DNA from 3 places in the Xenorhabdus santafensis genome. Region 3 is predicted to be linked to each of the others. Evidence: predicted binding sites of a transcription regulator. Region 3 holds the regulator's gene; each other region holds the start of a gene.
What was found. The regulator CRP, encoded in region 3, controls carbon source genes, mostly activating them, when cyclic AMP is high. The targets are predictions, from matches to a motif close to ATGTGANNNNNNTCACAT.
Positions count from the first base shown of each region.

Region 1: a site for CRP is predicted at 2,180-2,197, ahead of FE392_RS00380 (NupC/NupG family nucleoside CNT transporter). Genes of this name have one in related genera too.
Region 2: a site for CRP is predicted at 1,823-1,840, ahead of cdd (cytidine deaminase). Genes of this name have one in related genera too.

Region 1 is NZ_VCDN01000002.1:4,248-8,178, forward strand. Features, by position in the region: gene deoC (deoxyribose-phosphate aldolase) at 1-148, opposite strand, end outside; gene FE392_RS00380 (NupC/NupG family nucleoside CNT transporter) at 742-2,007, opposite strand; gene FE392_RS00385 (TatD family hydrolase) at 2,370-3,140, opposite strand; gene FE392_RS00390 (patatin-like phospholipase family protein) at 3,154-3,931, opposite strand, start outside.
Region 2 is NZ_VCDN01000048.1:11,596-15,526, forward strand. Features, by position in the region: gene metG (methionine--tRNA ligase) at 1-251, shown strand, start outside; gene FE392_RS13125 (CidA/LrgA family protein) at 524-973, shown strand; gene FE392_RS13130 (CidB/LrgB family autolysis modulator) at 967-1,662, shown strand; gene cdd (cytidine deaminase) at 1,896-2,780, shown strand; gene FE392_RS13140 (NAD-dependent malic enzyme) at 3,004-3,931, shown strand, end outside.
Region 3 is NZ_VCDN01000011.1:245,187-249,117, reverse strand. Features, by position in the region: gene FE392_RS02755 (hydrolase) at 1-268, shown strand, start outside; gene FE392_RS02750 (YheU family protein) at 271-489, shown strand; gene FE392_RS02745 (phosphoribulokinase) at 567-1,436, shown strand; gene crp (cAMP-activated global transcriptional regulator CRP) at 1,941-2,573, shown strand; gene FE392_RS02735 (aspartate aminotransferase family protein) at 2,671-3,894, opposite strand.

The DNA of each region.
Region 1 (3,931 bases), on a different contig from region 3:
GGTAAATACAGACGGCAGCCGTGTGCCCGGCAGGACTATTGGCCTGACGACAAAGTGCGGCGACTTTCTCATCTGTATCATCATCATTTAGTGTAGTTAAATCCATCAAACTCAGCGCATGCTGAGCAGCAGCGGTTAAATCGGTCATGAAACTCTCCAACGGTATTATTATCGTGACTACCCCCTTCGTTTTTCAAATTGCCTCTTTGGTTGGCCGTGCTTATTCACCCCAGTCACCGTTTTTATAAACATACGGTTATCTATGCTCCCGAGGATGAATTCCCTTGCCGCCGTGATGCAACTCGAAATCCATTGGGTATAAATCAGTTTACATATTCTTTTGTACGATTATTTTGAACGAATGGTTGCCTTGAACAATCAACTCATTTGTTTGTTGGCGAGCGGACTTGGTTCCTTGAAGAACAACAGAGTTCCTTCTCTCCGCACTATTGTTTGTGCACTATTTCTTGTGTGCTGTTTTTATGCAATCTTTCTGCGCTCTTTTTAGCTTTCTTCAGCTCGTATGACCTTAATGGGAACAACATGCTCCATAAAGCCCTTGCCTGTCATTATTTGAACATGTTAATGAACAACGGTTAGTGCTAAATATCACATTAATAAAATGTAATTTGCAATCACAAACATTTTATTGTGAATAAAATCACATTAAATAGTTTCAGGAAAAACAAATGCAGGTGAGAAACCTCACCTGCATTCAGTTTAATACATATTTCCTGCGTTTTATAACGCGAGGAAGAATCCAGCAATTGTTGCACTCATCAAGTTAGAGAGTGAACCCGCCAAGACAGCTTTCAGGCCGAAACGGGCGATATCGCCGCGACGCTTCGGTGCCATTCCACCCAAGCCACCCAGCAAAATAGCAACAGAAGACAGGTTCGCAAAGCCACACAGAGCAAAAGAAATGATGGCCTTAGTATGATCGGAAAGAACATGCAGGCCCGCCGCACGAACGACATCATCTGGTTTTAAGTATTCACCAAAGTTCATGAATGCCACGAATTCATTGACAACCAGTTTCTGGCCGATAAAAGAACCCGCGATAGTTGCTTCACTCCATGGAACACCGATCAGATAGGCGATTGGCGCAAAAACCCAACCCAAGATCAATTCCATCGATAATTGCGGATAGTCGAACCAGCCGCCGATGCCGCCTAACATACCGTTCAACAACGCAATCAATGCGGTAAATGCCAACAGCATCGCACCTACGTTAAGCGCCAGTTGCATACCGGATGCCGCACCTGATGCCGCAGCATCAATAACGTTTGCCGGACGATCTTCCGCCGCGATCAGCGACATAGCATCTTCTGTATCGTGAGTTTTTTCGGTTTCAGGTACCATCAGTTTTGCAAACAGCAAACCGCCCGGTGCCGCCATGAAGGAAGCCGCAATCAAGTATTCCAAAGGAACGCCCATTGATGCATAACCTGCCAATACTGAACCGGCTACAGACGCCAAGCCACCGCACATTACGGCGAACAATTCAGATTGGGTCATGGTAGCAATATAAGGACGAACAACCAGAGGCGCTTCGGTTTGGCCTACGAAAATATTTGCTGTTGCAGACAGAGATTCAGTCCGTGATGTACCCAGTACTTTCTGCAAGCCGCCACCCAAGATTTTGATGACGAGCTGCATAATGCCCATGTAATACAAAACCGCAATGAGTGAGGAGAAGAAAACGATAACTGGCAGGACGCGCAAGGCAAAAATAAAGCCAGCACCACCGAACAATTCGAACATTTTGTCGGAAACCAGTCCGCCAAAAATAAAATCTGTTCCTTTCTGGCCGTATCCAATTACGTTGGCAACGCCTCTTGACATTCCTCCCAGAATGTCTTTACCGGCAGGTACGGAAAGTACAAATGCCCCAATAGCAACCTGAATCAGAAAGGCGCCCAGGACAGTACGGATTTTAATGGCTCGAAAGTTACTGGAGAAGAGTACTGCGATAAACATCAGCACTGCCATCCCGATCAGGCTCATAAGGAGTTGCATTGGAAGAATCCCTGTTCACTGAATTAATAATAAAGGAATATGTCAGTTTTTTTGAAAATTCCTACTGACATTGTGTGTGCGGGATTATACCTAGTCCCCAGAGGGAACAAGTAACTAACATCACAAATTGATACAGAGAAAAGTAATATAAAAACTAGAAATGAGACTTTCATCACATAAAACCACCTAATTTCGGTGGGATTAGATAATATTATGGAAAAATAGGTAATAAAAAGAATAAATAAGCAGAGAATATAAGTTAAACATTATTAATGTTTAATGGGTGTGAATTATAGATCCTCGCGCCTGATAAAACCCCCGATGATATTTATCCGTTTAAATCCACTCAGTTAAGTCAACGAAAACAATTTTTTACTATTGCCATAAATTTGGTTGGCAATGTCAATTGGCGCTTCTCGACGCAATCCGCATAGCGCTGAAAAAACCTGTGCAACTCTTTCTGGCCGATTTGGCTGCCCTTGATATCCCGATAATGGCATATCAGGTGCATCCGTTTCCAATACCAAAGACGTCAAAGGCAGCTGGGAAATGGTATTGCGTGTTTTTTGTGCCCTGTCATAAGTAATCGTCCCCCCTATGCCGATATAAAATCCCAGACGAATGAAAGCCTGCGCCTGAGATAAACTTCCGGCAAAACCGTGGATCACGCCAGTACGCGGCAATTGAAATTTGCGCAAGATAGCGGCCAATGGGTCATGACTCTTTCTGGAATGAAGTATCACGGGCAAATCGTTTTGCTTAGCCAGCCTGAGTTGCGCTTCCAGCACACTTTTCTGCCGCTCAAATTGTGGCTCTGGCATATAAAGATCGAGGCCGATTTCTCCTACAGCCACACATTTAGTGTTTTTTTCCTGCAAGTACTGCCCCAATTGTTCCAAATGATCTTGTTGATGTTCTTGGATATAAAGCGGGTGCAACCCAAATGCAGCATAAATAGAAGAATGGGTTTTCGCCAACAGAGCAACTCGCTGGAAATTCATTTGACTGACGGTGGGCACAATGATTTTTCTCACGCCGACTTTTTTGGCCTGTTCCAGACTTTTTATTGCATCATCGGCAAAAGGAGGAAAATCAAAGTGGCAATGTGTATCAATAAACATCTTATTATTCCGATTATCTATCGTGCTCAATCCCGTCACTTGCATTATCAACCGAATCAAGCATTGGTGTCCCGGCAATAGAGTGATTTTCCCTATTCAAAAAATGGTTTCGCCGAAAATCATTGTGATTGGCGTTATTGGTACTGAAGCCATTTCGGTACACACCATATCCCTTGAGCTCTGGGGAACTAAATTCGCCTTCCATAAAGGTATGCCCGATAGTCGCCAAAAAATATCGCCCACAGCGTCTTCCCAAATAATAATCTTTATTCAACACACTGATCCGGCTACCCAATGCCATTGTAGAAAGCGGCGCAGGCGGGTAGATCTCAAAAACCTGCACACCATCCGGTGGGTTTTCGATAAATTTCTGCGTCCGGCGATAACTCTTGGCATGGAGGTTGAGCATTTTGACCATTTTTTGCAGGCTGCTGGTTTCCAGCCAACGTTCCATACGTCTGAGCCATTGGGGTGTATAATAAAGTTGCGAAGGAACTGTCCGGATAACAACGATCGTATCAGCACCACGGCGATATGCCTCTTGCACAGGTACCGCATCACAAATCCCACCATCTTGATAAGTCACATCACCAATAGTCACACCATTGCGGTACAAACCGGGAATGGCGCTGGATGCCTTGACAACATCCATCCAATTTTTGTCATCAGGATGTAAATAGTCTGCTTCAAAATTATCAGCACGGCAGGCACACATATAAAACTCCCGCCCGGCTTCGAACTGACGCATGGCAACAGGAATATTGAGCGGAAGTTGTTCAGCGATAGTGTTC
Region 2 (3,931 bases), on a different contig from region 3:
CAGACAAGTTACTGAAGCTCACCCTTGATCTTGGTGGCGAAACTCGTCAGGTATTCTCCGGCATCCGGTCAGCCTACCCTGATCCGAAAGCATTGGAAAATCGCCTGACAGTGATGGTTGCCAACCTTGCTCCACGCAAGATGCGTTTTGGTATTTCAGAAGGTATGGTCATGGCGGCAGGCCCCGGCGGGAAAGAAATATTCCTGTTAAGTCCGGACAGCGGTGCTCAACCGGGTATGCAAGTTAAATAATTATACCCTTCGTCTTTTAAGTTGCCTCTTTGTTGGCTGCACTCATTCACCCCAGTCACATAGTTATCTATGCTCCTGGGGTTCATTCCCTTGCCGCCGCGATGCAACTTAAAATCCATTGGGTATAGCGCATATATTAAAATTATATTGATTTTTATCAATCAAATAACAAAACGGGCCCATTTTGAGGCTCGTTTTTTAATGTAGCTGATAGAAGATTTGCAGAGTAAATCGTATGATAAAAGATTAGTCATATTGAGGAATAATCTATCATGTCTTTACAAAGCGTGCTGATGATAGGATGGCAATACCTGCGCGCATTCGCGCTGCTCTACTTATGCCTGATTGCCGGTAATTTCATTTCAGCACTACTTCTGTTCTCCCTTCCCGGCAGCATTATTGGTTTGCTCATCCTGTTTTGTTTGCTGGCATTCCAAATTATCCCTGCGCATTGGGTAAAGCCCAGTTGCAATTTACTGATGAAGAACATGACATTGCTCTTCTTGCCCATCGGGGTTGGGATAATGGATTACTATCCTCAGCTCAGCCAGCAAATACTTCCGATAGTGCTTTCCTGCATCGTCAGTACCATCATTGTCATGATTGTGGTTGCTTACAGCTCCCACTATATCCATCGCGAACGCATCGTCATTGGCTCAGAGCAAACCGGAACCGAACCCCCAACAACATTGCAAGAATCGGAAGAGAAAGAAAAATGTTAAGCCATATTTGGTGGTCACTCCCGCTAACACTGATCGTATTTTATTTTGCCAAAAAACTGTCGGTACGGCTCAAGTTACCTATTTTCAACCCCTTGTTGATATCCATAATTGTCATTATTCCCCTGCTGCTCATCACACACACTTCCTATGAGCACTATTTTGCCGGGAGCCAGATATTGAACCATTTGCTGCAACCCGCAGTTGTTGCCCTTGCTTTCCCGCTGTATGAACAGCTCCACCAGATCCGTGCCCAATGGAAATCTATCATTACCATCTGCTTCATTGGTTGTATTGTGGCTATGGTGACAGGTACTGCAATTGCATTATGGGCTGGCGCAACGCCTGAAATTGCGGCTTCCGTTCTGCCTAAATCTGTCACTACCCCAATCGCCATGGCAGTAGCCAGTTCCATTGGCGGCATTCCGGCCATCAGCGCAGCCTGTGTCATTATGGTGGGCATTTTAGGGGCAATATTCGGCCATAACCTATTCAATCTATTAAATGTAAAAACCAGGGCTTCCCGCGGATTAGCCATGGGAACAGCCGCTCATGCGGTCGGCACCGCCCGTTGTGCTGAAATAGATCATGTTGAAGGAGCATACAGCTCACTGGCTTTAATGACTTGCGGCATTATCACTTCACTGATTGCGCCTTTTCTATTTCCAGTATTACTGCATCTGTTCAGTTAATGGCTATTTTATTCATTGCTTTTTGTTAACGATCCTCTCGAATAATCACAGCCAAAATAGTTATTCAGATGTAACAATTACGTGAATTAAGTGATAAAAATAGTAAAAATTTGACATAAGTTGCTAAAATAATATCTTTATTACACAAATTTCATTAATTATTTGGCCGTTATCACATTACAAACTCGAACAGAACCCATAGAATGACCTTCAATTAATTTGGAGATCATTCTATGCAAGCTCGTTTTAACGCTATTTGGTCAGAAATTACGCCTGAACTGCAAGAAGCCCTGTTACCTTATATCAGCCATGACGATTTTCCTGCCATGCTGACAGCTGAGCAGGTTGAGTCTATCAAGCAGGCCTGCGGACTTAATGATCATGAGCTGGCACTTGCCTTACTGCCACTTGCAGCAGCCTGCTCCATCGCACCTATTTCCCGTTTTTACGTCGGTGCTGTCGCTCGGGGAGAAAGTGGTAATCTCTATTTTGGTGCCAATATGGAATTCACCGGCGTGGCATTACAACAAACCGTCCACGCAGAACAATCAGCCATCACTCATGCTTGGTTACGCGGTGAAAAGAAACTCGCTTCCATCACCATAAATTATTCGCCTTGTGGTCACTGCCGCCAATTTATGAATGAATTGAACAGCGGGATACAACTGGAAGTTTATCTTCCCAATCGGCCAAAATTGACTTTGGCCGATTATTTGCCGGAATCCTTTGGCCCACGTGATTTAACGGACATGCCACTGTTATTGGATGCAATTAATCACGGCTACCAATTGGCAACCGATGACGAACTTGTACAAACAGCATTGGATGCCGCAAACCGTAGCCATGCACCTTACAGTCACTCCCATTCCGGTATTGCATTACAGGATGCACAAGGGAAAATTTATGCCGGGCGTTACGCGGAAAATGCCGCTTTTAACCCAAGTCTGCCGCCATTGCAGGCAGCATTGATATTTATGAATATGTCTGGTGGTGATTGCCATGCCATCAAACGTGCAGTGCTGGTGGAAAGTGAAAGCAGCCACATATCACAGTGGAATGCTACAGAATCTACATTAACCGCCCTCGGTTGCACAAAAGTGGAACGGCATACATTTTAAAATGAAATAAGGGTGACTTAACAAAAAGGCAATTTATCCTCTTACCCCCCTCAAAAGGGGAAAAATAGGAAATTAAATAACATTTAATTAGCCAATTCTGTATGTTATCTCTCATTTTTACTCATGATAATGATATTTAAGTAACATTTACTGTACTTATTTTTTTTATCTTCTTAGGATCTGTTGCCGATTTTGTTATTGATTAGTTCAAAGAGTAAGCATCATGGAACTGGAACACGAAAGTAAACGTCCTCTTTATATTCCCTACGCAGGCCCGATTTTGTTGGAATTCCCTCTGCTGAATAAAGGCAGCGCCTTTACAGAAGAAGAACGCAGCAATTTCAATTTACATGGCTTACTGCCCCAGACTGTTGAAACCATAGAAGAACAGACTGAACGCGCCTATCGCCAATATCGCGATTTCAAAAATGACTCAGATAAACACATTTATCTCAGAAATATTCAGGACACCAACGAAACGTTGTTCTACAGGCTCCTTGATGCGCATCTCAGCGAAATGATGCCTATCATTTACACGCCGACGGTTGGTGAAGCGTGTGAACACTTTTCTGATATTTACCGTCGCGCCCGCGGTCTGTTTATCTCCTATCCAAACAAAGACTACATTGATGACATGCTGCAAAATGCCACCAAGCAGAATGTTAAAGTTATTGTTGTGACCGACGGTGAGCGTATCCTTGGTCTGGGTGATCAGGGGATCGGCGGGATGGGCATTCCTATCGGTAAGCTATCACTGTATACCTCCTGCGGCGGGATCAGCCCAGCTTATACCTTACCGGTTGTACTGGATGTCGGTACAAACAACCCTCAGCGTTTAAATGACCCTTTGTACATGGGCTGGCGTCATCCACGTATCACAGGCAAAGAATATGATGAATTCGTGGATGAGTTCATTCAAGCCGTGAAACGCCGCTGGCCGAACGTATTGCTGCAATTCGAAGACTTTGCCCAGCAAAACGCCATGCCACTGTTGAGCCGCTACCGTGATGAACTTTGCTGCTTCAATGATGATATTCAGGGCACCGCTGCTGTAGCTCTGGGCAGTCTGATCGCCGCCAGCCGCGCTGCTGGTCGTCAATTGAAAGATCAGGTTGTGACATTCCTCGGTGCAGGCTCTGCGGGCTGTGGTA
Region 3 (3,931 bases):
AGTGATCCCTGACTTGGCCCGTTTGCCGGACAATATTCAATATCAACTGACCGAGCATGGCGGCCATGTCGGTTTTGTCAGTGGCTCCCTGAAAACCCCACAAATGTGGCTGGAACAACGCATTCCTGACTGGCTGGCATCTTATTTAGAGGCATCCCGTTTGAAGCAATCATCTCAAAAAGCATTACCGCAAAAACAATTATCTGAACAACAGTTAGTTGAAAAACAACCGACTACAGAGCAATCCAAACATCATCCGGAGCAATGACAATGATGATACCGTGGCAACAACTTGAGCCCGATACCCTGCTTAACTTAATAGAAAGTTTTGTTTTGCGGGAAGGCACAGATTACGGCGAACAAGAAAAAACACTTGAACAAAAAGTACAGGACATCAAACGTCAACTTGAACGAGGTGAGGTTCTGCTGGTATGGTCTGAATTACATGAAACAGTCAATATCATGCCTAAAGAGATGTTCCGTCCATAAGGTTTGGCTTGTGTTTCTCACCATAACATTCTGATTAAAAAATATAATTTCAAGAATTATTGATAAGGAGTTTGTTCATGTCTGCCAAATATCCTGTCATTGCAATCACTGGTTCCAGTGGAGCAGGAACAACAACAACCAGTGTGGCTTTCCGCAAGATTTTCCAGCAACTTGGCGCAACGGCCGCACTCATTGAAGGGGATAGTTTCCATCGTTATACGCGTCCTGAAATGGATGCTGAAATTCGAAAAGCAAAAGAACAGGGCAGGCATATCAGTTACTTTGGGCCAGAAGCCAATGATTTCAGTATGCTGGAGCAAACATTCTCTGGCTATGGTGAAACAGGAAGCGGCCGCAGCCGGAAATACCTGCATACTTATGATGAGGCCGTACCCTATAATCAATTGCCCGGCACATTCACGCCGTGGGAACCTTTACCCTCAAACACCGATATTCTCTTTTATGAAGGGCTGCATGGCGGTGTCGTTACTCCCCAGCACAATGTTGCCAGCCATGTTGACCTGCTGGTTGGGGTCGTTCCCATTGTCAACCTGGAATGGATACAAAAATTGATCCGTGATACCAGTGAACGCGGGCATTCCAGAGAAGCCGTCATGGATTCCGTTGTCCGTTCGATGGATGACTATATCCGCTACATCACCCCGCAGTTTTCGCGTACCCACATTAACTTCCAACGCGTCCCTACGGTTGATACTTCTAACCCCTTCTCAGCCAATGCGATCCCTTCGCTGGACGAAAGTTTTATCGTGATCCGCTTCCGGGGCCTAACCCAAATAGATTTCCCCTATTTGCTCGCTATGCTTCAGGGGTCATTTATTTCCAGCATCGATACTATCGTCGTCCCTGGCGGCAAAATGGGCTTGGCCATGGAATTAATTATGGCCCCGCTGGTGAAACAATTACTGGAAGGCAAAAAGATCTCATAATCTAGAGTTCATTTTATTTTTAATGAAACAGGTAACAAAAAATAATGCTGCCTGTTTTATTTAAATAATTAACCAATTCATGTCGCCATAAATTAACGATAAAAAACTTCTCCCTAAATAAGCCAAAACAGGATGAAACTTCACATTTCAGGCACAGCGCCTAACCTTATTTTTTCTTTTTTTATAAATACAAAATCAATAAAACCGCTTCATCAGGCTAATTTCTGGTAATCTAGCGACCAGTTTAATATGCTGAAGCGATACAGGAGAAGACAGAAACGTTTTCCTGTGTTACAAACTAGGTTACAAGCGAGACTGGCAAGAAGTATGGCCGAACTTCAATACACCAGCATATTGAAATTCTTATCAGCCATATAAAATTTCCCCTTGTCAGTTTTTCAGCAAGTTAATATGTTAATCTATTGACTTTATAAAGCCAGCCTAGAGGGAAACAGTCAGTTTCTCACTTCACAAAGGCGGAAATAACAACAGAGGATAAAGCGAATGGTTCTCGGCAAGCCACAAACAGACCCTACTCTTGAATGGTTTTTGTCACACTGCCATATTCACAAATATCCATCCAAGAGCACGCTTATTCATCAAGGTGAGAAAGCAGAGACGCTTTACTACATTGTTAAAGGTTCGGTTGCTGTTCTAATAAAAGATGAAGAAGGCAAGGAGATGATTCTCTCTTATTTAAATCAGGGAGATTTCATTGGTGAACTTGGATTGTTTGAGGAAGGGCAAGAGCGTACGGCATGGGTACGAGCTAAAAGTGCCTGTGAAGTGGCTGAAATTTCCTACAAGAAATTTCGCCAGTTAATTCAGGTTAACCCTGACATTCTGATGCGTTTATCTGCTCAGATGGCAAGTCGCCTGCAAACGACTTCTGAAAAAGTGGGGAACTTAGCCTTTCTGGACGTTACAGGCCGTATCGCCCAGACTTTACTCAATCTGGCCAAACAGCCCGATGCAATGACCCACCCTGATGGTATGCAAATCAAAATTACACGTCAGGAAATCGGGCAGATTGTAGGTTGCTCCCGTGAAACGGTTGGCCGCATTCTGAAAATGCTGGAAGATCAAAACCTGATCTCTGCACATGGTAAAACTATTGTTGTTTATGGAACCCGTTAGTTCCTGAACGTCTAAATTCAGCCAGTGTCATCCACCGATCCCACACTGGCTGCTTTATTCTGTTTTCTTCTTCCTGCTTGCTTTCCTGTTCGCTGACTTATTCACCCCATTTCAACCAACGTGCAATCGCGCGATCCAACCGTGCCATGCCTTCCGCAATGTCATCCTCAGGAATGATTAATGAAGGGGTAAAACGTAAGATACTCTCTCCAGCACTCAATAGCATCAAACCTTGTTCCGCCGCGTACTGCAATATCTCTTTGGATTTCCCCTGATACTCAGCTTGCAATACAGCTCCAATCAGCAGCCCTTTTCCGCGAAATTCGTGGAAAATGCCATATTTTTGGTTCAGTTTTTCCAGCGCATGGATAATCAAATCATGCCGTTTTTCCACTCCTGCCAACACTTCCGGTGTATTGATAATATCAATTGCGGCGCTTCCCACAGAGCAAGCTAGTGGATTTCCACCATAGGTTGTTCCCTGGGAGCCTATTTCCATTGCCGCCGCAATAGCATCCGTGGTTAACATGGCACTGATTGGAAAACCGCCTCCCAAGGCTTTTGCTGTTGTCAGAATATCCGGAATGACACCATAATGCTGGTACGCATACAGCTTGCCAGTACGCCCCATGCCGCTCTGAACTTCATCAAAAACCAACAAGGCTTGGTGCTTATCGCACAGTTCACGCACGCCACGCAGAAATTCTGCCGTCGCAGGAGTCACACCACCTTCCCCTTGAATGGGTTCTAAAACAACAGCACAGGTATCGTCACTGATCACGGCTCTGACTGCGTCCAACTCATTGAAAGGAACATGGATAATATCAGCGGGCTTGGGGCCGAACCCATCGGCGTATTTCGGTTGTCCACCCACTGAAACGGTAAAAAATGTGCGCCCATGAAACGCCTGATGAAAAGCGATGATTTTGGTTTTATCCGGGTGATGGCGAGTAATGGCATAACGGCGAGCCAGTTTAAATGCGGCTTCATTTGCCTCAGCGCCTGAATTGGCGAAAAAGACCTTTTGTGCAAACGTTGCATCAATCAGCTTTTGCGCCAGAATTAAAGCCGATTCATTGGTGAAAATATTGCTGACATGCCACAATTTTTCGCCTTGCAATTTCAGGGCATTGACCAAGGCCGGATGGCAATGTCCCAAGGCCAAAACAGCAATGCCACCGGCAAAATCAATATATTCGTGACCTTGTTGATCCCATATCCGGCTGCCTTTCCCGCGAACAGGAATAAAATCTGCCGGTGCATAAACTGGCAACATCACCTGATTGAAGGTAGTTAAATTTTTTCCTGCATGCTCTGCCATTTCCCTCACCTTGTTTTTATATTTGCCATATCAAAAT